One region of the Variovorax sp. GW531-E2 genome, then DNA from elsewhere that is predicted to be linked to it. Evidence: predicted binding sites of a transcription regulator. Region 1 holds the regulator's gene; each other region holds the start of a gene.
The links. Region 1 encodes sigma-54, which starts transcription at its own class of promoters, with help from an activator protein. Its sites were predicted from a motif close to TGGCANGNAANCTGCTTT; they were not measured.

Region 1 (5,861 bases):
TGGCCGCCAAGCCCGCGGGCGGGCCGGCCAAAAACGCGAGCTACGTGATCGACCCGACCCACACCTTCGTCATGTACGAGATGGGCCACTACGGCACCACCACCAATCGCGGCCGCTTCAGCACCAAGGACGGTTCGGTGCAGATCGACGGCACCGGCGCCAGCGGCAAGGTCGACATCACGATGGACATCAGCTCCATCAACACCGGCGTCGACCTGCTCAACCGCCACGTGCAGAGCAAGGACTTCTTCAACGTGGCCGAATTCCCCACCGGCCGCTTCGTGGCCGAGCGCATCGACTTCAGCGGCGACAAGGTGACCGACGTGCCCGGCACGCTCACGCTCATGGGCCAGACCAAGCCGGTGACGCTGAAGGCCGTGCGCTTCAACTGCTACCTGAACCCGCTCATCAACCGCCAGGTCTGCGGCGGCGACTTCGAGGCCACCGTGCAGCGCAGCGACTGGGGCATCACCTGGGGCCTGAACTTCGGCTTCGAGAACAAGGTGAAGCTGCTGGTGCAGGTCGAAGCCGTGAACGTGCAATGAACCCATCCCCCACCGGAGCCCACCCATGACCGACGCCCACCTCCTGTCCCTGCTCGGCATTGCCGGCGCCATGGCCGTGGGCGCGATGAGCCCCGGCCCGAGCTTCGTGATGGTGGCGCGCACCGCCGTGGCCTCGCGCAGCGACGGGCTCGCGGCGGCGCTGGGCATGGGCGCCGGCGGGCTGGCGTTCTCCATCGCGGCGCTGGCCGGGCTGCAGGCAGCGTTCCTCGCGGTGCCGGCGCTGTACCTCGCGATCAAGGCCTTCGGCGGCGCCTACCTGATCTACCTGGGCTTTCGCATCTGGCGCGGCGCGCGGCAGCCGCTCGCGATCACGCCCGACACGGACGCCTCGCCGCGCAGCCAAGGCCGCAGCGGACGCACCTTCCTGCTCGGCCTGGCCACGCAGATCAGCAACCCGAAGACGGCGGTGGTGTACGCGAGCATCTTCGCGGCCTTCCTGCCGCGCGAGGTGCCGCTGGTGCTGGCGCTCGCCGTGCCGGCCGTGATCTTCTGCATCGAGACGGGCTGGTACGCGATCGTCGCGCTGGCGCTGTCCTCGGCCGCGCCGCGCGCGGCCTACCTGCGCTACAAGACCTGGATCGACCGCGCGGCCGGCGGCGTGATGGGCCTGCTGGGCCTGCGGCTCGTGTGGTCGGCCGTGCGCGGCACCTGAGGCACTAGAGCAGGCTCTCGGGCGTGAGCGGCGACAGCAGTTCGAGCATGGTGCGGTCCCAGAAGCCCGAGTCGGGCTCTTCGTGCAGCACGGTGGTCTTGCCGCCTTCCTCGCTGACCCACTCGATGCGCCGCGAGCCGGTGGCTCCCGCATCGCCGCCTTCGGCAAAGCGCAGCCGGTAGGCGCCCTGCTGCTTGAGCACATCGAGCAGCTTCAAGGTCTGCTGCGCCATCTCGGGGCTGCGGATGAACAGGCCGATCTCGGTGTTGTGGACCTCGGAGCGCGGATCGAAATTCATCGAGCCCACGAACAGGATGCGTTGGTCGATCACCGCCGACTTGGCGTGCAGCCGGCCTACCGAGGTGCCGAACAAACCCAGCCGCACGCTGCGCCGCGTGCGCGCGGAACTCAGCTCGTGCAGCTCGGCGCCCAACGCGAGCATGTCGGCGCGGTAGCGGCGGTAGGCGGTGTGCACCAGCGGTTCGTCGGTGGCGGCGAGCGAGTTGGTGACCACGCTGATCTTCACGTTGCGCCCGCGGATCTCGCGCATCACCTCCAGCCCCGACGCGCCCGGGATCAGGTAGGGCGACACCAGCGTCACCTCGCTGCGCGCGCGGCGCATCTGCTCGACCACGTTGTAGCGCACGCTGTCCACGTCGAGCAGCGGCACGCCGCCATACGACGCGGTCTTGCCGATCACGCGGTCAGGTGAATCGGCATACGCCTCGGCGGTGGTCCAGATCAGGCCGAGCTTGCCGGCGTCGAGGTCGTCGGCCACGGGGCTGTAGCCGAGCAGGTCGTTGGGCGCGGGCCTGGGCGGTGGGGGCGTGGTGTCGGGGCCGGTGGCGGCGTCGAAGCGGCGCTGCAGCTCTTCGCGCGGCAGGTCGGTGTGCACGACCGCGCCGATCGGGCGCACGTGCGGGCTGTTCCAGTACTGGTCGAACAGCACGCCCAGGCGCGGGATCAGCGCACCCGTGACGAAGGTGTCGAGGTCGATGAAGTTCGGGCCCGTGGTGCGGCGGAAGTACTGGTTGCCGATGTTGCGCCCGCCCGCCACCGCCATCGCGCCGTCGGCGATGAAGAGCTTGTTGTGCATGCGGCGGTTGACGCGGCTGAAGTCGAACAGCGATGCGGTGAAGCGCTTGAGCAGGCTGCCGCGCCCGGCCGGGAACGGGTTGAACAGGCGCAGCTCCACGTTCGGCGTGGCGGCAAGGCCGAGCAGCAGTTCGTCTTCGCCGGACGTGTACAGGTCGTCCATCAACAGGCGCACGCGCACCCCGCGCTGGGCCGCATCGCGCAGGGTGCGCAGCAGGTAGCGGCCGGTCTCGTCGTTCTCGATCTGGTAGTACTGCACGTCGAGCGTGCGCTGCGCGCGGCGCGCCAGCTGCAGCCGCGTGTCGAAGGCGAAGTCGCCGCCGGGCATCAGGCGAAAGCCGCTGAGGTCGGGATCGGGCTGCGAGGCCAGCGCGATCTTGCCGAGCGCGGTGTCGGCCGAGACGGCGATGGCCTTGGTGGGCGGGCGCGGTGCCTCGTCGGGCAGCGTGGCGCAGCCGGCAAACAGCAGCGCCGCCGCGATGACGACCACCCAATGCCCACAGCGCGACAGCAGGCGGCTCGTCATCGTCGGTCTTCTAGAGTGCCTTGCGCAGGTTGGCGGGTGCGATGCGCAGCGCTTCGCGGTACTTGGCGACGGTGCGGCGCGCGCACTCGATGCCCTGCTCTTTCAGCATCTCGGAGATCTGGCTGTCGGACAGCGGCTTCTTGATGCTCTCGGAACTCACGAACTGCTTGATCAGCGCGCGCACCGCGGTGCTCGACGCGTTGCCGCCGGTCTCGGTGCCCAGCGCCGAGCCGAAGAAGTACTTGAGCTCGACCGTGCCGAAGGGCGTGGCCATGTACTTGGCGGTGGTCACGCGCGAGATGGTCGACTCGTGCAGGCCCAGCTCGTCGGCGATCTCGCGCAGCACCAGCGGGCGCATGGCCAGCTCGCCGTGCACGAAGTAGCTCTTCTGGCGCTCGACGATGGCGTTGCTCACGCGCAGGATGGTGTCGAAGCGCTGCTGGATGTTCTTGATGAACCAGCGCGCCTCCTGCAGCCGCTGCGACAGCGCCTGGCTGCCCTCGCCCTTGTGCGACTTGAGCGCGCCGGCGTAGATGTCGTGCACGCGCAGGCGCGGCATGACCTCGGGGTTGAGCATGACGCGGAACTTCACGTTGGTGCCGCGCCCGGTCTTGGTGACGATCACATCGGGAATGACGATGTTGCGCTCTACATCGACGAAACGGCGCCCCGGCTTGGGTTCGAGCCGCGCAATGATCTGCAGCGCCGAGCGCACCAGCTCTTCGTTGGTGCGCGTGAGCGTGGCCAGGCGCTTGAAGTCGCGCCGCGCGAGCAGCTCCATGGGCTGCTTGCAGATCGCGATGGCGGTCTTGCGGATGAGCGCCTCGGCCTCGGTCTCGTCTTCGCTGGCGAGCGCCTTCAGCTGGATGCTCAGGCATTCGCCGAGGTCGCGCGCACCGACGCCGACCGGCTCCAGGCTCTGCAGCAGGCCCAGCGCCACCTGGAAGTGGTGCACGAGGTCGTCGAACTGGTCGTTGTCGTCGCCCGCCAGGCCCGAGGCCAGCGCGGGCAGCGAGTCTTCGAGGTAGCCGTCGTCGTTGAGCGATTCGATCAGGAAGCGCAGCGCGGCGCAGTCGTTTTCGTTCAGGCGCAGGCTCAGCGCCTGGCGATGCAGGAAGGACTGCAGCGACTCCTGGCTGCGCGCGAGTTCGGTGGCGTCGGCCCGCTCGTCGTCGCCCAGGTTGTTCTGGCGCGCGGGCGCATCGCTGCCCCACTCGCTGTCGTCGGGCGCCATGTCGACAGTGCCGTCGCCTTCCCAATCGGGCTCGCGCTCGGCGATCTCGGCGGCGGGGCCGTCGGTGTCGGGGGTCGAGGTGCTGGTGTCGCTGGACGTGGAGGAAGTGCTGGCGGCGGACGGCGTGAACTCGGCCTCCCCCTCGCCCACGTCGTCGCGCGGCACCGGCGCGTCGGCCGTGTCCAGCCCGAACTCCTCGCGCGCCGCTTCTTCCGCGGTGCGTTCGAGGAACGGGTTCTCGTCCAGCATCTGCTCCACTTCCTGGCTCAGTTCGAGCGTGGAGAGCTGGAGCAGGCGAATGGACTGCTGCAGCTGTGGCGTCAAGGCCAGATGCTGCGAGACGCGAAGGGACAGCCCTTGCTTCATGAGGAAATGGCTCCCCCCCAGGCTGCGCGCTTCGCGCTACGCCAACCCCCTACCGGGGGCGGGCCGGCCGCTTCGGGCGGCCGTGCGCGGCGGCCCCCGCGAGGAAGCTCCGCGCGGACGGCGGCCACGATGATCCTTGACCCTCGCCGCACGGTCACATCCGGAAGTGCTCGCCCAGGTACACCCTGCGTACCTCGGCGTTGTCGACGATCTCCGAGGGTGTGCCTTGTGCCAGCACGTGCCCGTCGCTGATGATGAACGCGTGATCGCAGATGCCCAGCGTCTCACGCACGTTGTGGTCGGTGATGAGCACGCCGATGCCGCGCTCTTTCAGGAAGCTGATGATCCGCTGGATCTCGATCACGGCGATCGGGTCGATGCCGGCGAAGGGCTCGTCCAGCAGGATGAAGCGCGGCTGCGTGGCCAGCGCGCGCGCGATCTCGACGCGGCGGCGCTCGCCGCCCGACAGTGCGAGCGCGGGCGAATCGCGCAGGTGGTCCACGCGCAGGTCGGCCAGCAGGTCGGCCAGGCGCTCTTCGGTGTGCTGCTTGGTCAGCGGCATCATGCGGCCGTTGGCGTCGGGCTCGCGCTGCAGCTCGAGCACGGCGCGCACGTTTTCCTCGACCGTGAGCTTGCGGAAGATCGAGGCTTCCTGCGGCAGGTAGCTCAGGCCCATGCGCGCGCGGCGGTGAATGGGCATGTGGGCGATGGGCTCGCCGTCGATGGTGATCTCGCCGGCGTCGGCGCGCACCAGCCCGACGATCATGTAGAACGAGGTGGTCTTGCCCGCGCCGTTGGGGCCGAGCAGTCCGACGACCTCGCCCTTTTGCACGTCGAGCGAGACGTCTTTGACGACCGTGCGGCTGCCGTAGCTCTTCTTGAGGCCGCGCGCCACGAGGCGGCTGCCCGGAATGCCGTCGGCGGCCTGGGTTCCTGCGGTTTCGATCACTTGCGCCCTTCCCCTTCGGTGCCGCCCAGCGTGGTGGTCGGGCGCAGCCCGGCGCCGGGCGCGGGGGTGGGTGCCGGGGCCGCAGGCTTCTTGCCGCCGGCCGCGGGTGCGGAACCGCCCGCCGCCGGGGCCGGCGTGGCCTTCGGCGTGAGGATGGCCTTGACGCGACCGCCGCCGCCCGCCGAGACGCCGGCGTTCGGCGGCACGAGGGAGCCGTTGACGGTGTAGGTGTCGTTGCTCTGGTCGTAGACGATCAGCGCGCCGCTGCTCTCGTCGTTGGCCGTGGCGCCGATCAGCCGGCGCATGACGGCGCGGCGGATGAACTTGACGTTGTCGGCGCGGCTGTCGTACTCGATGACTTCCGACTCGCCCTCGATCCACTCGTCGCCGGCGTTGCGCTTCTGCTTGTAATAGGCCAGCTTGCCGGGCGCCGCCGTGACCACGCCGTACTGGTAGCCCTCGGCGTCCTGGCG
Region 2 (5,861 bases), on a different contig from region 1:
CACCGAGCCAGGTGCGCACGCCCAGGATCACAATCAGGCTCAGGAACAGGCCGAGCGTGGCCGTGGTCTGGATCCACGAGGTGTAGGCACCGCGCTTGCCGTGCGGCGAGTGCTCGGCCACGTAGGTGGCAGCACCGCCGTACTCGCCGCCGAGCGCCAGGCCCTGCAGCATGCGCAGCGCGATCAGGATCACCGGCGCCGCGACGCCGATGGTCGCGTAGCTGGGCAGCAGGCCGACGATGAAGGTCGACAGGCCCATGATCAGGATCGTCACCAGGAAGGTGTACTTGCGACCGATCATGTCGCCCAGGCGGCCGAACACGATGGCGCCGAACGGACGCACCAGGAAGCCGGCGGCGAACGCCAGCAGCGCGAAGATGAAGGCCGCGCCCGCATCCAGGCCGCTGAAGAACTGCTTCGCGATGATCGCGGCGAGCGAACCGTACAGATAGAAGTCGTACCACTCGAACACGGTGCCGAGCGAGGAGGCGAAGATGACCTTCTTCTCCTCCGCGGACATGGGCCGGGGGGCCGGATGCGGCACTCCCCTTGAATCTAGCGTGGCTGCCATCGTCGTCTCCTGGTGTGTATGTATGCGTCCATCGGTTCCCGGCATTCGGGACCGTGGGGCATTCTTGGAGGCGCGACTGACCCGAGGCTTTCGCGAAACTGAACGGGCGCTTACGGTTTAGGGTGAAACCCGCGCTGCTCGTTTCAGCTTGTAAGAAACAAGGACCCTGCGCGGGTTTGTCCTCAGTCCTTGCTGCGAAGCAGCAAAAAAGCCTCAGCTCTTGCGCAGCAACGAGGGCCGCTGGTCGGCGCCGGTCCATTGCGGACCGTCGAACCAGGCATCGCCCTGCAGGTAGGCGCGCAGCATCGCCAGACCGTCGAAGCCCCAGAACAGGCGCCCGTCGACCACGTAGCACGGCACGCCGAACACGCCCTGCGCCACGGCCTCGTCGGTGTTGCGCTTGAGCAGGGCCTTGTTGTCGTCGCCGTTCACGTCGCGCTTCGGTTGCAGCTGCGCGGTGAGCGCAGCCAGCCGCGTGGCATCGCCCGCCTCTTCGCCGCCGCGCCACACATGGCGAAAGAGGGTCTCGGCCGCGAGGCGGCTGATGCTGCCGTCGTCGCCCGTGGCCACCGCCAGGCGCAGGTGCGGCAGCGGGTTGTAGGGGTGCGAGGCCGGCATCTCGATGGGGATGCCGTGCGCCTGGCCCAGCCACAGCACGTGGCGGTAGGTCCAGCTGCGCTTGGAAGGAATCTCGGCCGGCCCGAGCTGGCCGTGGTGCTTGAGCAGCGCACCCAGCAGCACCGGCTTGTAGGCCACGCTCACGCTCAGGCCTTCAAGCGCCTCGGGCAGGTGCTCGAACGCCAGGTGCGCGTAGGGCGAGATGAAATCGAGATAGAAGTCGATGTGCTTCATGCGTCGTGGTCTCCTGTGGTGGGTTCGGGCACGCGCCAGATGCCGGCCTGGGCCCGCAGTTCGATCGCGCGCCACACCTGGCGGCGGCTGTCGTCTTCCATCTTGCTCCAGCCGGCGATCTCGGGGATGGTGCGGAGGCACCCTTCGCAGAAGCCGCTCAGGCGGTCCATGCGGCACACCGACGAGCACGGCGAGGGCACCTCGCCCGCCATGCGCTGCACGGTCCCGGCGCGCTCGGCGAGCGCATGCGCTTCGTCGAAGTTCACACCACGTCGGCCACCGGCGCGCCGGTGAGCTTCTCGAGATCGGTCGGGTGCAGCTGGAACACGGCGTGCGGGTGACCCGCGGCGGCCCAGATCTCCTCGAAGCGGAACAGCTCGCGGTCGATCAGCACCACGGGCTTGGTCACATGGCCCACCGGCGACACGCCACCGATGGTGAAGCCGGTGCGCGCCTTCACGAAGTCGGCGTCGGCGCGGCCGGTCTTGCCGACGATGGCATCGACCTTCTTCTCGTCGACGCGCTTGTCGCCCGAGGTGATGACCAGCACCGCCGCCTCGTCGCTCTTGCGGCGGAAGATGATGCTCTTGGCGATCTGCCCGACCGAGATGCCCAGCGCGTCGGCGGCCTGCTGCGCGGTGCGGCAGGCGTCGTCGAGCATGCGGGGCGCATGGGGATGGCCGGCGTCCTGCAGCACGCGGGAGACGCGCTGGACACCTTCAGGGAGGGAATGGAGTTCGGAGCCGCACATGGCAAGTTCTTCGAGGTTCGTGGGGGCGTTCGCCCTGCGTTGCAAGGCCCCGAGCATACGGAAAAGCCCCGCGCACCGGCGCCGCCGCCCCCATCCGCCCTTCAACCCCGGCGCACCAATGCGGAGAGCGCCGGCGCACGACGCCCGTGCGCGGCGCGCCGGCGCCGGTCCGCTTTCGGTGCGCCACCGGCCGATGAGGCCCGCCGCACGGGCTTTTGAGCGCGGCACGCTTATTGCTGAACAGGGTTGCGACCCACCGGCTTCTGCGGCGGGTTCGCAGTGCCTCCGCTAACGACGGCGGGGTTCAAGCGCACCGATGGCCGCCCGCCGCCGGTTCGTCTGCTCCAACCCATTTCGCATCCGTTCCGTCGCGGGGGCCCCAACGACGCTGTCTGTTCGACAGCGGCTGAGGGGGCGCCTTCCAGGGCCGGTTGCGTGCAGGACCCCCAATGAAGATCGCAGTCATCGGCCACGGCATGGTCGGCCACAAGTTCCTCGAGCAACTCCACACGCTCGGCATTCCCGACGCACAGGTCACCGTGCTGTGCGAAGAGCCACGCCCGGCCTACGACCGGGTGCACCTGTCCGAATACTTCTCCGGCAAGACGGCCGACGACCTGTCGCTGGTCGAGCCCGGCTTCTTCGAGCGCAGCGGCTTCACGCTGCGCCTGGCCGCGCGGGCCGTGGCCGTCGAGCGGCGCAACAACACCGTCACCACGGCCGACGGCGAGGTCATCGCCTACGACAAGCTGGTGCTGGCCACCGGCTCCAACCCCTTCGTGCCGGCCGTGCCGGGCCGCGACCGGCCGAACTGCTTTGTCTACCGCACCATCGAGGACCTGGACGCCATGAAGGCCTGCGGCGCCAAGTCGCGCAGCGGCGTGGTGGTGGGCGGCGGCCTGCTGGGCCTGGAATGCGCCAAGGCGCTGCGCGACATGGGCCTGGAAACGCACGTGGTCGAGTTCGCGCCGCGCCTGATGGCGGTGCAAGTCGACGAAGGCGGCGGCCGTGCATTGCGCGGCAGCATCGAGGCGCTGGGCCTGCACGTGCACACCGGGCGCAACACGGTGGAGATCGTCGACGGCGCGAGCGCGCGGCACCGCATGGTGTTCGCCGACGGCACGCACCTGGAGACCGACATGATCGTGTTCTCCGCCGGCATCCGCCCGCGCGACGAACTCGCACGCCAGAGCCTGCTGGCCGTGGGCCCGCGCGGCGGCGTGGCGATCGACAGCCACTGCCGCACCAGCGACCGCAACGTCTACGCCATCGGCGAATGCGCGGCGTGGAACGAACAGACCTTCGGCCTCGTCGCGCCGGGCTACGACATGGCGCGCGTGGCCGCCCGCCACATCGCCGGCCAGGACGACGCGGCCTTCACCGGCGCCGACCTGAGCACCAAGCTCAAGCTGATGGGCGTCGACGTGGCCAGCATCGGCGACGCGCACGGCAAGACGCCGAAGTCGCGCGCCTACCAGTACATCGACGAGCGCAAGCAGGTCTACAAGAAGATCGTGGTGAGCGAAGACGGCAAGCAGCTCTTGGGCGCGGTGCTGGTCGGCGACGCCAGCGAGTACGGCACGCTGCTGCAGCTGGCGCTCAACGGCATCGCGCTACCCGACGAGCCCGAGTTCCTGATCCTGCCGTCCAGCGACGGCAAGGCCAAGCCGGGCCTGGGCGTCGAGGCCCTGCCCGACAGCGCGCAGATCTGCTCCTGCAACAGCGTCACCAAGGGCCAGATCTGCGAGGCCGTGGGCCAGGGCGTGTGCACGCCCGCCGAGATGAAGGCCTGCACCCAGGCCGGCGCCACCTGCGGCGGCTGCGTGCCGCTGGTCACGCAGGTCATGAAGATGGAAATGGCCAAGCGCGGCATGGCCGTGAACAACCACCTGTGCGAGCACTTCCCCTACTCGCGCCAGGAGCTGTACCACCTCATCCGCGTGGGCGAGATCCGCAGCTTCGCCGACCTGCTGTCCAAGCACGGCAAGGGCCTGGGCTGCGACATCTGCAAGCCGACCGCCGCGAGCATCTTCGCCTCGTGCTGGAACGAGTTCGTGCTCAAGAAAGACCTGGCCGGCCTGCAGGACAGCAACGACTACTTCCTGGGCAACATCCAGAAGGACGGCACCTACTCCGTGGTGCCGCGCATGCCCGGCGGCGAGGTCACGCCCGAGGGCCTGATCGCCGTGGGCCAGGTCGCGAAGAAGTACGGCCTGTACACCAAGATCACCGGCGGTGCGCGCGTGGACATGTTCGGTGCGCGCGTCGAGCAGCTGCCGGCCATCTGGGAAGAACTAATCGCCGCCGGCTTCGAGTCGGGCCATGCCTACGGCAAGTCGCTGCGCACGGTGAAGAGCTGCGTGGGCTCCACCTGGTGCCGCTACGGCGTGGACGACAGCGTCGGCCTGGCCGTGGAACTGGAGAACCGCTACAAGGGCCTGCGCGCGCCGCACAAGATCAAGTTCGGCGTGTCGGGCTGCACCCGCGAATGCGCCGAGGCGCAGGGCAAGGACGTCGGCATCATCGCCACCGACAAGGGCTGGAACCTCTATGTGTGCGGCAACGGCGGCATGAAGCCGCGCCATGCCGAGCTGCTGGCGAGCGACCTGAGCAAGGCCGACCTCATCCGCATGATCGACCGCTTCCTGATGTTCTACGTGCGCACGGCCGACCGCCTGCAGCGCACCAGCACCTGGCGCGAGAACCTCGAGGGCGGCCTCGACTACCTCAAGGGCGTGCTGCTGCAGGACACGCTGGGCCTGGGCGCCGAGCTCGAGGCGCAGATGCAGCACGTGGTCGACACATACCAGTGCGAATGGAAGACCGCGGTGAACGACCCCGCCACGCGCCAGCGCTTCCGCTCCTTCGTGAACAGCGAGAAGCCCGACGAGCACATCGTCTTCGTGCAGGAGCGCGGCCAGAACCGTCCCGCACGCCCCGAAGAGCGCCGCGAAACCAGCGAAGCCTGAGCGACCCACAAGGAAGAAAACCCACCATGACCACAGACACCCAGACCTGGACCGCCGTGTGCGCCGCCGGCGACATCCTCCCCGACACCGGCGTGTGCGCGCTGGTCGACGGCGTGCATGTCGCGATCTTCCGCGTCGGCCAGGGGCCGTCGCTCTTCGCCATCGACAACGTCGACCCGAAGGCCGGCGCCAGCGTGCTCTCGCGCGGGCTGGTCGGCAGCCTGGGCGAGCGCATCGTCGTGGCCTCGCCGCTCTACAAGAACCACTTCGACCTGCGCAGCGGCGAATGCCTGGAGGCGCCCGAGCACTCGGTGCGCGCGCATGCGGTGCGCGTCGAGGACGGCCGCGTGCTCGTCGCGCTCGCCTGACGCCGCTTCGCCCTCTTCCGTTTTTTTCAGCCTCTCTCCAAGGACCCCGAATGGCCTACCTCGCCCCTGCCGAATTCGTGACCAAGATGGTCGACGCCGGTGAATCCAAGCTGCTGATGTCCACGCGCGACACGCTGATCCGCTCGTACATGGCCGGCGCCATCCTCGCGCTGGCCGCGGCCTTCGCCGTGAGCATCACCGTGAACACCGGCAATGCGCTGGTCGGCGCCATGCTGTTCCCGGTCGGTTTCATCATGCTGTACCTGCTGGGCTTCGACCTGCTCACGGGCGTCTTCACGCTGGCGCCGCTGGCCGTGCTCGACAAGCGCCCCGGCGCCACCTGGGGCGGC
Region 3 (5,861 bases), on a different contig from region 1:
AGGCGAGCCAGTAGTAGAGCCACATGGCGTGCGTGCCGGTGGGGAAGGTGTGGGCGAAGGTGTACTCGCCCTTTTCCTTGGCGATGAGCTTGGCGAGCGAGGCGGCATCGACCGCGCCCTTGTCGGCCAGCTTCTTGGACAGCGTGATGGCCTGGCCGTTGTTGTTCAGGGTCATGAGCACGGCCATGTCCTTCTTCGGGCCGCTCACGCCCAGGTGCATGCCGTAGACCAGGCCGTAGAGCACGTGCGCCATGTCGAGGTCGCCGTTCACGAGCTTGTCGCGCACGCCGGCCCAGCTGGCTTCCTTGCTCGGCACGATCTTCACGCCGTACTTCTTGTCGATGCCCAGCACCGAGGCCATCACCACGCTGGCGCAATCGGTCAGCGGGATGAAGCCGATCTTCACTTCTTCCTTCTCGGGCTTGTCCGAGCCCTGGGCCCAGACGGCGGCACGCAGCGCGGGGTCGATGCCCACGGCGCCGAGGGCGGCGGCCTGCAGCACGCGGCGCCGGCTCAGTTTGGTTTTCAGCAGCAGATCGGACATGGGCGGGGCTCCAGAAGTGAAAGACAAAAACGAAAAGGCGTCCGCACCGCGCAGGGGCTGCTCGTGAACGAGCCCTTGCGGGATGGGGACGCCTTTGTCCGGTTCGGTGGGCCGCACCCGCCGTTGGGTGCAACCTGCCTTTGAGACCTTGCGGTCCCGTGCCAAGGACTACGCAAGCGACGTGCCAGCTCGAACCTGCCGTTGGAAGCTATGGAAAAGATAGCTGGCAGGGCGCGCCGGTGCAGGGGAAAGTTCCAGCCGGCCTGCGAAACTGGGCGACGCACAGTTGTTGTGCGCTGCACCAATCCAAGCGGCCCGGCTCAGCGCCGCGGTGCAGGCTCGAGCGGCAGGTAGTCGGCCATGGCCAGCATCGACTCGGCCACGTCGACGAGGCGGCGCTTCTGGTTCATGGCGGTCTGGCGCAGCATCTTGTGCGCCTCGGCCTCGCTCAGGCGCCGGTGCGCCATCAGGAGGCCCTTGGCGCGCTCGACGATCTTGCGTTCGTTGAGCGAGGCCCGCACGGTGTCGAGTTCGTCGCTCATGGCCTGCAGGCGCTGCGACTGCTCCTGGACCATGTCGAGCACCGAGCGTTCGAGGTGGCGCCCGAGCTGCGCGGGCGTGGCATCCTGCGCCTGCTGGGCATCGTCGAAGAAGAGCGCGCCGCCGGCCTGCGGGGCCAGCGTGCCGAGCAGCTGCCGGTAGGCCGCCAGCTCGCTGCGCGCCTGCGCGGTCTTGTGGTCGCACAGCGCGCGCAGGTCGGCCGAGAGGCGGTTCTCGACCGTCTGCATGGCATCGATGCGCCGCGTGCAGCAGTCGAACCAGGCCTGGCTCAGCAGCGCGTCGGCCGGCACCGAGGTGGCGCCCTTGCGGCGCAGGCGCTCGAGTTCGGCCAGCACGGCGTCCGACTGGCTGTCGTGCCACAGCGTGCGCACCGCGTCGCCCGAGAAATCGATGAAGACCTGGAAGCAGCGCTCCTGCGACTCGATGAGGTGCCGCCATTGCTGGCGCTGCGCCTCGTCGCCACGGCCCAGCGCGAGCGCGGCGGCGCCGAAGGCCCGCTCCTGGCCGGCGAACTCCTTGCCCTGCATGAAGTTGAACATCGCCACCAGCAGGCGCGAGATCTCGGGGTCGGTGGCGCCGTCGGCCGCCTCGAACACCACCGCCAGCAGGCCGGCCACCAGCTTGGCGAAGGCGGCCACGGCCTGCGCCGGCTGGAGTTCGAGCGCGTCGATGCGCCGGCGCAGCGCGGGCAGGGCGTCCAGGCCGGGCAGCACCCAGGCGATGCGGCTGAACAGGCGCGCGCCATGGCCGGCGCCCACCGCGCGGTGGTGCTCGGCCTCGAGCCGGTCGAAGCCGGCGCGCACCTGCTGCTCGAGCGCCAGGCATTCGGCGATCTGCGGGCCGCGCTGGTCGGCAAAGCGCCCGCCGTGCGAGGCCAGGAACACGTTCGACATGCCGCGCTCGCGCTGCAGCGCATGCACGAGCCGCCCGATGGCGCCGACCAGCTCGCTGGTGCGCGCGAGCTGGTCCAGCGCGTCGATCTCGCATCGGCGCGCGGCGATCAGGAAGCTCAGGCCGGAAGTCATTCGTGGGGGCGCGGAAGGGGCGCCTTCCGCTCGTGCAACTTCCGTGCCTTGCTTGCCCCTTCGCGGGCGCCGCCGGCGGGCGGCCCCTACACTCGGCGCCATGCTCTTGTTGGGAATCGAATCATCCTGCGACGAGACCGGCGTGGCGCTGGTCGAGTCGCACGGCGACGCGCTGCCGCTGCTGCGTTCGCACGCGCTGCACAGCCAGATCGCCATGCACCAGGCCTACGGCGGCGTGGTGCCCGAGCTGGCCAGCCGCGACCACATCCGCCGCGTGCTGCCGCTCACCGAAGCCGTCATGGCCGAGGCCGGGCGCTCGCTGGCCGAGATCGACGTGGTGGCCTACACGCGCGGCCCGGGCTTGGCCGGCGCGCTGCTCGTGGGCGCGGGCGTGGCCTGCGCACTGGGCGTGGCGCTGGGCAAGCCGGTGCTGGGCGTGCATCACCTCGAAGGGCATCTGCTGTCGCCGTTCCTCAGTGCCGATCCGCCTGAATTCCCGTTCGTCGCGCTGCTGGTGTCGGGCGGCCACACGCAGCTGATGCGGGTCGACGGCGTGGGGCGTTACGAGCTGCTCGGCGAGACCATCGACGATGCGGCCGGCGAGGCCTTCGACAAGAGCGCCAAGCTCATGGGCCTGCCGTATCCCGGCGGCCCCTGGCTCGCGAAGCTGGCCGAAGGCGGCGACGCCGCGGCCTTCAAGCTGCCGCGACCGCTGCTGCACAGCGGCGACCTCGATTTTTCGTTTGCAGGGCTGAAGACGGCCGTGCTCACGCAGGCCAAGAAGCTCGGCGACCAGCTCGAGGCGCGCAAGGCCGACCTGGCCGCTTCCACGCAGGCGGCGATCGTCGAGGTGCTGCTGAAGAAGTCGCTCGCGGCGCTGGACCAGACCGGCCTGAAGCGGCTGGTGGTGGCCGGCGGCGTGGGGGCCAACAAGAACCTGCGCGAGCAGCTGAACGCGGCCTGCGCCAAGCGCAAGGTGCGCGTGCATTACCCCGAGCTGCACCTGTGCACCGACAACGGCGCCATGATCGCCATGGCGGCGGCGATGCGGCTGCAATCAGGCCTGTCGCAGGCCTCGGAGCGCTATGCCTTCGACGTCAAGCCGCGATGGCCGATGGCATCGCTGATGACGCCCGAGACGCCGCTGCCGGAAACCGCATAGCCGGCTGCGGCCGTGCGCGCCCCAGCGAGGGCAGCGGCAGCACGTCGAGCACGTTGCGCCACAGCTGGCGCCACTCGGGCCAGTCGTGGCCGCCTTCGGTCGTGAACACACGCCCCGGGGGCAGGGCGTCGGCCAGCAGCTTGTGGTTGCTGGCAAAGCGGTCGGCCAGGCCGAAACCCAGGTACAGCGGCGGCAGGTCCTGGGAAGGCTTCGGCGCCAGGTACTGTTGGAAGAAGGGCCAGAGCTTGCGGTCGGGTTCCTCGTCGGGCTGCGGCCCGGTGGGCGCCTGCCAGGCGCGCAGGCCGCCGGCCTTCTTGATTTCCGCACCGAGCACGCGGCGCCCCAGGTAGGGCGCCAGCGCCACGATGCCGTCCACCGAGCCCGGCCGCGCCAGTTCGTGGATCAGCGCGCCGAATCCGCCGATGGAAATGCCGACCAGCCAGATCGAGGTGTAGCCCTTGGCGCGCTGCGGCTCGATGACGTCGGCGTGCAGCCGCTCGCTGAGGGTCTGGTCGTAGTAGTAGGAGACGTCCGCATCGACCAGCAGTGCGTCGGCTGCGAGGTGCCGCTCGCGCACGGCGCTGATGAAACCCTCGCGCTCGAACTCTTCGGGCTTGAGGTAGGCCCCTGGCAGGAAGATCAGGAGCGTGTCGGACCGTTCGTTGTCATTGGCTGACTGCAGGTGCGTTTTCATGGTGCCTTGAGGCACACCCGCTGTCCGCACCGCCCGGGAACTCGATGCGTTTACGAGATGCCCACGAAGAAGAAAGTACTAATAAATCGTCACATCATGTGACGTTATCCGGCACTATTGTGAATACGGCGCTTGTTTAAAGTCAAAACAAGCTGTCACTAACATTTTCTTCGTGGGGGCATCGCCGGGACTAGTTGATCTGCAAGTTCGAAACCTGGCTTGCCGGCACCAGCTTGCCGAGCTTCAGGGTCAGCACGCCGTTCTCCAGCTTGGCTTCGCTGGTGGCCAGGTCGATGGCTTGCGGCAGCTCGTAGGCGAGCTTGATCTGTCGCTTGGCTTCGGCCTTGCTTTCGATGCGGACCACGGCGCCTTCGATGGCCACCGACAGGTCTTCACGCGACAGGCCGGGCACGTCCAGCGACAGGGTCCAGCTCTTGTCGTCCTGCTCGACCAGAGGCGAGCGGCGGGCGCCGGCAAAAGCCTCGTTCACGAAGCGCTCGAAAGCGCGGTCGTGGGCACGGGGAGCGAAATGCGCGCGGTGGGTGGGGGTGAAGAACATGGCGAAAACTCCAGGGTGAATGAACACAATGGGGACATGGAATGTGTGTCCCTTACACTGCGCGGCCTTTCCATCGTGAGTGCCGCTTGACACCTCATCTAGGCGCATCGGCACGCGTTTCAAGACAATGAAAACCCCCTTTATTTGGCGCCGCCAGGCCTTGAAATTCGCAGCGGCGGCGCTATGCGCGACCCCGTTCGCCGGCCTGGCCCAGGCCCCGCAACCCGCCCCCATCCGGCTGGCGCTCATCGAGAGCATGAGCGGCCCGTTTGCCAACACCGGCGAGGCCGTGTTCCGCAACCTGCAGTGGGCCGTGGAGCGCGTGAACGCGCGCGGCGGCGTGAAGCTGGCCGGCGGCGCGCGGCCGCTGCAACTGGACCGCTACGACAGCAAGGGCCAGAACGAAGAGGCGCTGTCGGCGCTGCGCGCGGCCATGGACGACGGCACCCGCATCGTGCTGCAGGGCAACTCGTCGGTGACGGCGGCGGCGCTGATCGACGCCATCGACAAGAACAACGAGCGCGACCCGTCGCGCCGCGCGATCTTCCTGAACTACTCGGCCGTCGATCCGGTGCTGACCAACGAGCGCTGCAGCTTCTGGCACTTCCGCTTCGACGCCCATGCCGACATGCGCGTGGCCGCGCTGATGGACGTGGTCAAGGACGACGCGGCGCTCAAGCGCGTCTACCTGATCGGCCAGGACTACAGCTTCGGCCAGGCCGTGCTGCGCGAGTCGCGCCGCCAGCTGGGCGTGCAGCGCCCCGACGTGGAAATCGTCGGCGACGAGCTGCACCCCATGGGCAAGGTGAAGGACTTCGCGCCCTACGCCACCAAGATCCTCGCCAGCGGCGCGCAGGCGGTGGTCACTGGCAACTGGGGCAACGACCTCACGCTGCTCGTGAAGGCCGCGCGCGAAGCCGGCTTCAACGGCAGCTTCTACACCTTCTACGGCAATGCGCTGGGCGCGCCGGCCGCCATCGGCGACGCGGGCATCGGCCGCGTGGTCGCCGTGGCCGACTGGCTGCCGAACGTGCAGACGCCGCAGTCCGAAGCCTTCTATCGCGCCTTCCGCACGCGCTTTCCGCGCCCGGCCGACGACTACGTGCACATGCGCATGCAGCTGTTGGTCGAGTCGCTCGCGCAGGCGCTGGAACGCGCGGGCAGCACCGAGGCCGTGCCGCTGGCGCGCGCACTGGAGCAGGCCGACGTGAGCCTGTACGGCCAGCGCGGGCGCATGCGCGCGGCCGACCACCAGTTCCAGCAGCAACTTGTAGTGGGCGTGATGGACAAGCAGGGCAAGCCCGGCGTGCAGTTCG
Region 4 (5,861 bases), on a different contig from region 1:
ATACACCGCCTGCATGAAGGGCTTCGGTCCGAGAAAGTACAGGTCGACGTCGCGGTCTTCTGGCAGCAATCCGGCCAGCAGCTCGCGGGTGACGAAACCGGTCGCGTGCGGCGTGTCGGTGTCGCGCGGCGCGTCGTAGACATACAGCGGCTTCACGTTCGCATGCCGCTGCGCGAGTGCGTCGACGCGGGCGCGGAAGGCGTGCGCGCCGCCGTGCCGCGCCGCATGGACGAAGTGCACCGGCCGGCCCGTGTGCGCCACCGATTCGAGCATGCTCATGGCGGGCGTGATGCCCACACCACCCGTCACCAGCACGAGGGGACGCGCCTGCTCGCCCGCGGGCTGCAGCACGAAGTCGCCGCACGGCGCCTGCACCTGCAGCCGCGTGCCGACCGCGGCGGCCTCGTGCAGCCAGTTCGAGGCGCGGCCGCCTTCTTCCTTCTTCACGCTGATGCGGTACCACGGCTTGCCCGGCGCGTCGGACAGCGAGTAGTTGCGCCGCACCGGCTGGCCGTCGATCTCCAGCACCAGCGTGAGGTACTGTCCCGGCGAGAACGCCAGCAGCGCGCCGCCGTCCACGGGCTCCAGGTAGAACGAGGTGATGACCTCGCTCTCGTCCTCGCGCCGGGCCACGCGGAACTCGCGCGTGCCGCGCCATCCGCCGGGTTGCGCCGCGTTGGCGCTGTAGACCGCTTCTTCCGCGGCGATGAGCAGGCCCGCCAGCGATTCATAGGCCTCGCCCCAGGCGGCGATCACCTCGTCGGTCGCGGCATCGCCGAGCACTTCCTTCACGGCGCGCAGCAGGTAGTGGCCGACGATCGGGTAGTGCTCCGGCAGCACGCCCAGCGCGGCGTGCTTCTGGATGATGCGGGGCAGGGCGCCGGCGATCGCTTCGAGTCGGTCGATGTGCGCGCCGTACGCGATGACCGCCCCCGCCAGCGCGCGCGCCTGCGTGCCGGCCGCCTGGTGCGCCTCGTTGAAGAAGGCCTTCACCTGCGGATGGCCCTCGAACATGATCTTGTAGAAGTGGCTGGTGATGGCCTCGCCATGGGCCTGGAGCGCGGGCACGGTGGACTTGACGATGGCGATGGTTTGCGGATTCATGGTCTGGCGCTTCCTCTGTTGAGATGCCTTTGTCTTCTCACGATCCGTGCCAGCCGGAAGGCCTCTGCAAGTGCTTGACGCCATTGGGGATTTATTGGGTGTGGTCAAATTCACAACAACTTCGGCGTTGTACTTATGACCACATTGCGTGTCGATTCGACCACCGAGGCCTCACCACCCGAGGCCGAGCCCGAAGCTGAGGCCGCCCGCTACCGGTCACTGCTCGCCGCCGCGCGCGGGCTGGTCCGCTGCGATGCCGCCGCGCTGCTGCAGCTCGACGTCGACGTGCTGAAGCCCGTCGCGGTCGACGGCCTGAGCGATGAAACCCTGGGGCGCCAGTTTCCCGTCGCCGCCCATCCGCGTTTCGCGCGCCTGCTCGCCAGCGAACGGGGCCTGCGCTTCGCCCACGACAGCAACCTGCCCGACCCGTACGACGGCCTCGTCGCCGGCCAGCCGGGCATCCTGCCGGTGCACGACTGCATGGGCGCGCCGCTGCGCCTGCGCGGCGCCGTCTGGGGCCTGCTGACGCTGGACGCGCTGGAACCGCACGCCTTCGATGCCGTGGGCCCGGCGCAGATGGAAGCACTGATCGCCCTCGTCGAAACCGGCATCGAGGCCGCCGACACGATCCGCGAGATGCAGGCGCGCGCGATGCGCGAGCAAGCCGTCGCGCAGGCGCTGCGTGCGGGGCGTGGCGCGCCGCGCGAGCTGCTGGGCAGCAGCCCGGCGATGAAGCAGCTGTGCCACGAGATCGACACGGTCGCCGTGTCCGACCTCACGGTGCTGCTGCTCGGCGAAACCGGCGTCGGCAAGGACCTCGTCGCGCAGCGCCTGCACGCGCGCTCGCGCCGCAGCGAGCAGCCGCTCGTGCAGGTCAACTGCGCGGCGCTGCCCGAGTCGCTGGCCGACAGCGAACTCTTCGGCCACAAGCGCGGCGCGTTCACCGGCGCCGTGCAGGACCGCGACGGCAAGTTCGAGATCGCCGATGGCGGCACGCTCTTTCTCGACGAGGTCGGCGAGCTGCCGCTGAGCGTGCAGGCCAAGCTGCTGCGCGTGCTGCAAAGCGGCGAGGTGCAGCGCCCCGGCAGCGACCGCATGCGCAAGGTCGACGTGCGCGTGATCGCGGCCACCAACCGCGACCTGCCCGCGGCGATCGCGCAGGGGCGCTTTCGCGCCGACCTGTACCACCGGCTGTCGGTCTATCCGCTGGTCGTCGCACCGCTGCGCGAACGCGGGCGCGACGTGCTCGTCTTGGCCGGCAGCTTTCTCGAGGAGAACCAGCACCGGCTGGGCGCGCGCAACCTGCGGCTCTCGCCGGCGTCGAAGGCCGCCATGCTGGCGCACGGCTGGCCGGGCAACGTGCGCGAGCTCGAGCACGTGATCAGCCGCGCCTCGCTGCGGGCGTTCAGGGAGCAGCCGCGCGGTTCGCGCTGGACGGCCATCGAACCGCATCATCTGGCGCTGGACAGCGCTGCCGTGGGGAGCGCCGTCGCAGCGCCCGTGCAGGCGCCGGCGAACGAACACGCGGAGCCTGCCATCGCTGGCGGCACGTTGCGCGAGGCGACCGAGGCCTTCCAGCGGGCCTGGCTCTCGGAAGTGCTGGCCCGCCACGGCGGCCGCGTGGCCAGCGCCGCGCGCGAGGCCGGTATCGACCGCAGCAACTTCCACCGGACCTTGCGCAAGCTGGGCCTGGTGCAGGCCGGCGACCACGAAACGCCCGGCTGACGACCGGCGCGCGACACCGCTTGAAGGGTCATTGATGGGGCGGGCGATAATCGAGAGGTGAAGCACGCCAGACCGCCGCTGGTGCAAGCCCGAAAGGGACGATGCTCTGCCTTCGGGCAACAGCATCGGGTCGAAAGATCGCACTGGAGGAACGTCCGGACTGCACAGGACAGCGCAGGAGTTAACGACTCTCCACCGTGAGGTGAGGATCAGAGCAACAGAGACGAGCCGATTCAGTTCGGGTGAAACGGGCAATCTCTGCGCGCAGCAACACCAAGTAGGCCAGTATCGAGGTGGTTCCGCTGAGCTGGCGGGTAGGTGGCATCGAGCCGTTTGGCGACAAACGGCCCAGAGTAATGGCGGTCACGCCGGGGTCTTCGCAAGAGGGCTCCGGTGCACAGAATCCGGCTTATCGGCGAGCTTCACACTTTTCTTTCTCTCCCCCTTTTCCCTGGGCCGCGCGCTGATGGCGTGAGCAGCTGCGTGCAAGACTCGGTAGAAACCCGTACAATTGTTAGCAAGCTAACTAATTGATAACGCCGTGGCCGATACCGAACCCATCTCCCCGTTGCGCGAACACGCGCTGATGCGGCTCGGCACCTCGCTGTCGGTGCTCCAGCGCGGTTACCGCGCGGCGGCCGACAAGGCGGTGGCGCATGTCGGCCTGTCGCAGACGCTGGCCTGGCCGGTCGTGGTGCTCGGGCGCATGGAAGACGGCGTGCGCCAGGGCACGGTGGCCGAGGCGCTGGGCATCGAAGGGCCCTCGCTGGTGCGCTCGCTCGACCAGCTGGTCGAGGCCGGCTTCGTCGAGCGTCGCGAAGACCCGGCCGACCGCCGCGCCAAGACGCTGCACCTCACGCCCGCGGGCCGCGCCGTCTGCGAGCCCATCGAGGCCGCGCTGCGCCAGATGCGCGCCGCGCTGTTCGAAGGCATTCCCGACGAGGACATCGCCGCCACCTTGCGCGTCTTCGGCGCGCTCGAGGCCAAGCTCGGCCGCAGTGCCGCCGGCATGCAGAGCCTGCAGCAGGAAGGGCGCGGCTCGTAAATGGCGATGTCGATGGCGCTGCCGCGCTTCACCCGCGCGGAAGTTCTCTTTTCCGTCAAGAGCTTCGCCGCCGCGATGCTGGCGATGTACCTGGCCAGCCGCGCCGGCCTGCCGCGCCCGTTCTGGGCGCTCATGACCACCTACGTCGTCGCCCACCCGCTGGCCGGTGCCGTGCGCTCCAAGGCGGTGTTCCGCTTCTGCGGCACGCTCATCGGCAGCGTCGCCACCGTGCTCATGGTGCCCGCGCTGTCCAACGCGCCCGAGCTGCTCACGCTGGTGCTCGCACTGTGGGTCGGGCTGTGCCTGTATGTGTCGCTGCTCGACCGCACGCCGCGCTCGTACGTCTTCATGCTCGCGGGCTACACGGCGGCGCTGATCGGCTTTCCGTCGGTGCAGACGCCGCTCGTGCTGTTCGACACCGCCGTGGCGCGCGTGGAAGAGATCGGCCTGGGCATCTTCTGCGCCACGCTGGTCCACAGCCTCGTGCTGCCCGCCGGGCTCGCGCCCACCGTGCTGGGCCTGCTCGACCGCACGCTGAAAGACGCGCGCCAGTGGATCGGCGACCTGTTCCAGCCCGGCGACCGCAGCACCCCCAAGGACGCCGACCCCAAGCGCCTGGACGACGACCGCCGGCGCCTCGCCGGCGACATCACGCAGCTGCGCCTTCTTTCGACCCACGTGCCCTTCGACACCACGCACCTGCGCTGGACCGCCGGCGCGATCCGCGCCATGCAGGACCGCGTGGCGGCGCTCACGCCCGCGCTGTCGGCCGTCGAAGACCGGCTGCAGGCGCTGGCGCAAGCCGAAGGCCGCCTCGCGCCCGACGTCACCGCCGTGCTGGCGCTGGCCGCGCAATGGCTGCGCGACGAGAGCGACCCGGCCGTCGACGCCTCTGCACGCCTGCAGGCGCTGCGCCAGGCGATCGCCGCATTGGGCACCGCGCAGGACACGGGGCTCAGCCCCTGGGCCCGCGCGCTGCGCATCGGCCTGGCGGGCCGGCTCGAAGAACTGGTCGACGGCTGGACCGCCTGCGCCCGGCTGCGCCGCGACATCGACGAAGGCCTGAAGGGCGGCGCGCCGCTGCGCCGCACGGCCGCGCTGGGCCAGCGCGCGATGCACCGCGACCACGGCATGGCGCTGCTGTCGGCGCTGGCCGCCGTCATCGCCATCTGCGTGTGCGGCGCGTTCTGGATCCTCACGGGCTGGACCATGGGCTCGGCCGCCACCATGATGGCCGCCGTCTTCTGCTGCTTCTTCGCCACCATGGACGACCCCGTGCCCGCGATGCACGGCTTCCTGAAGTGGACGCTGTGGTCCATTCCCATCTCGGCCGTCTACGTGCTCGTGCTCATGCCCACGGTGCAGGACTTCGGCATGCTCGCGCTGGTCTGCGCGCCGCTGTTCCTGGTGCTGGGCCTGTACCTGCCGCGCCCGACGCACTTCATGGCCGCGATGGCGCTGGTCTTCGGCGTGTCGGGCACGCTGGCGATGCACGACACCGCCAGCGCCGACCTCGTGAGCTTCATCAACAGCATGACCGGCCAGATCGTCGGCGTGGTGATGGCCGCGCGCGTCACGCGGCTGGTGCGCTCGGTGGGCGCCGACTGGAGCGCGCGCCGCATCCAGCGCGCCACCTGGCGCGAGCTCGGCGACATGGCCGCTTCCACCCAGCCGCAGTACGCGCAGAGCGACGCCTACGCCGTGCGCATGCTCGACCGCATCGGCCTGCTGGCGCCGCGCATCGCGCAGGCCGGCGGCACCGTCGAGGGCGTGGCTGCCAACGACGCGCTGCGCGACCTGCGCATGGGCGCCGACATCGCCGTGTTGCAGCGCGTGCGCGCCCAGTTGCCGATGGCCACCTCGGCCGCGCTGCTCGGCGGCATCGCGCGCTTCTTCCGCCAGCGCGGCGAAGGCCGCATGGCGCCGCGCCCGGCGGCGCTGCTGCCGCAGATCGATGAAGCGCTGGCGGCGGTGCTCGCTGCGCGCG

Region 2: the regulator sigma-54 is predicted to act here: its motif matches at 2,397-2,414, upstream of nirB (nitrite reductase large subunit NirB).
Region 3: the regulator sigma-54 is predicted to act here: its motif matches at 2,162-2,179, upstream of AC07XP_RS23045 (nitrate- and nitrite sensing domain-containing protein).
Region 4: the regulator sigma-54 is predicted to act here: its motif matches at 1,139-1,156, upstream of hmpA (NO-inducible flavohemoprotein).

What each region holds. Positions count from the first base shown of each region.
Region 1 covers NZ_JBWKXQ010000009.1:132,991-138,851, reverse strand. The annotation lists gene AC07XP_RS08910 (YceI family protein) at 1-545, shown strand, start outside; gene AC07XP_RS08905 (LysE family translocator) at 571-1,218, shown strand; gene AC07XP_RS08900 (phospholipase D family protein) at 1,223-2,839, opposite strand; gene rpoN (RNA polymerase factor sigma-54) at 2,850-4,439, opposite strand; gene lptB (LPS export ABC transporter ATP-binding protein) at 4,594-5,388, opposite strand; gene lptA (lipopolysaccharide transport periplasmic protein LptA) at 5,385-5,861, opposite strand, start outside.
Region 2 covers NZ_JBWKXQ010000025.1:36,275-42,135, forward strand. The annotation lists gene AC07XP_RS16195 (MFS transporter) at 1-571, opposite strand, end outside; gene AC07XP_RS16200 (2-hydroxychromene-2-carboxylate isomerase) at 785-1,423, opposite strand; gene AC07XP_RS16205 (DUF1289 domain-containing protein) at 1,420-1,689, opposite strand; gene AC07XP_RS16210 (YbaK/EbsC family protein) at 1,686-2,174, opposite strand; gene nirB (nitrite reductase large subunit NirB) at 2,624-5,143, shown strand; gene nirD (nitrite reductase small subunit NirD) at 5,170-5,511, shown strand; gene AC07XP_RS16225 (formate/nitrite transporter family protein) at 5,562-5,861, shown strand, end outside.
Region 3 covers NZ_JBWKXQ010000046.1:41,749-47,609, forward strand. The annotation lists gene AC07XP_RS23040 (CmpA/NrtA family ABC transporter substrate-binding protein) at 1-544, opposite strand, end outside; gene AC07XP_RS23045 (nitrate- and nitrite sensing domain-containing protein) at 865-2,130, opposite strand; gene tsaD (tRNA (adenosine(37)-N6)-threonylcarbamoyltransferase complex transferase subunit TsaD) at 2,231-3,292, shown strand; gene AC07XP_RS23055 (alpha/beta hydrolase) at 3,228-3,986, opposite strand; gene AC07XP_RS23060 (Hsp20/alpha crystallin family protein) at 4,177-4,545, opposite strand; gene AC07XP_RS23065 (branched-chain amino acid ABC transporter substrate-binding protein) at 4,673-5,861, shown strand, end outside.
Region 4 covers NZ_JBWKXQ010000017.1:8,372-14,232, reverse strand. The annotation lists gene hmpA (NO-inducible flavohemoprotein) at 1-1,104, opposite strand, end outside; gene norR (nitric oxide reductase transcriptional regulator NorR) at 1,240-2,829, shown strand; RNA gene rnpB (RNase P RNA component class A) at 2,889-3,257, shown strand; gene AC07XP_RS12670 (MarR family winged helix-turn-helix transcriptional regulator) at 3,416-3,874, shown strand; gene AC07XP_RS12665 (FUSC family protein) at 3,875-5,861, shown strand, end outside.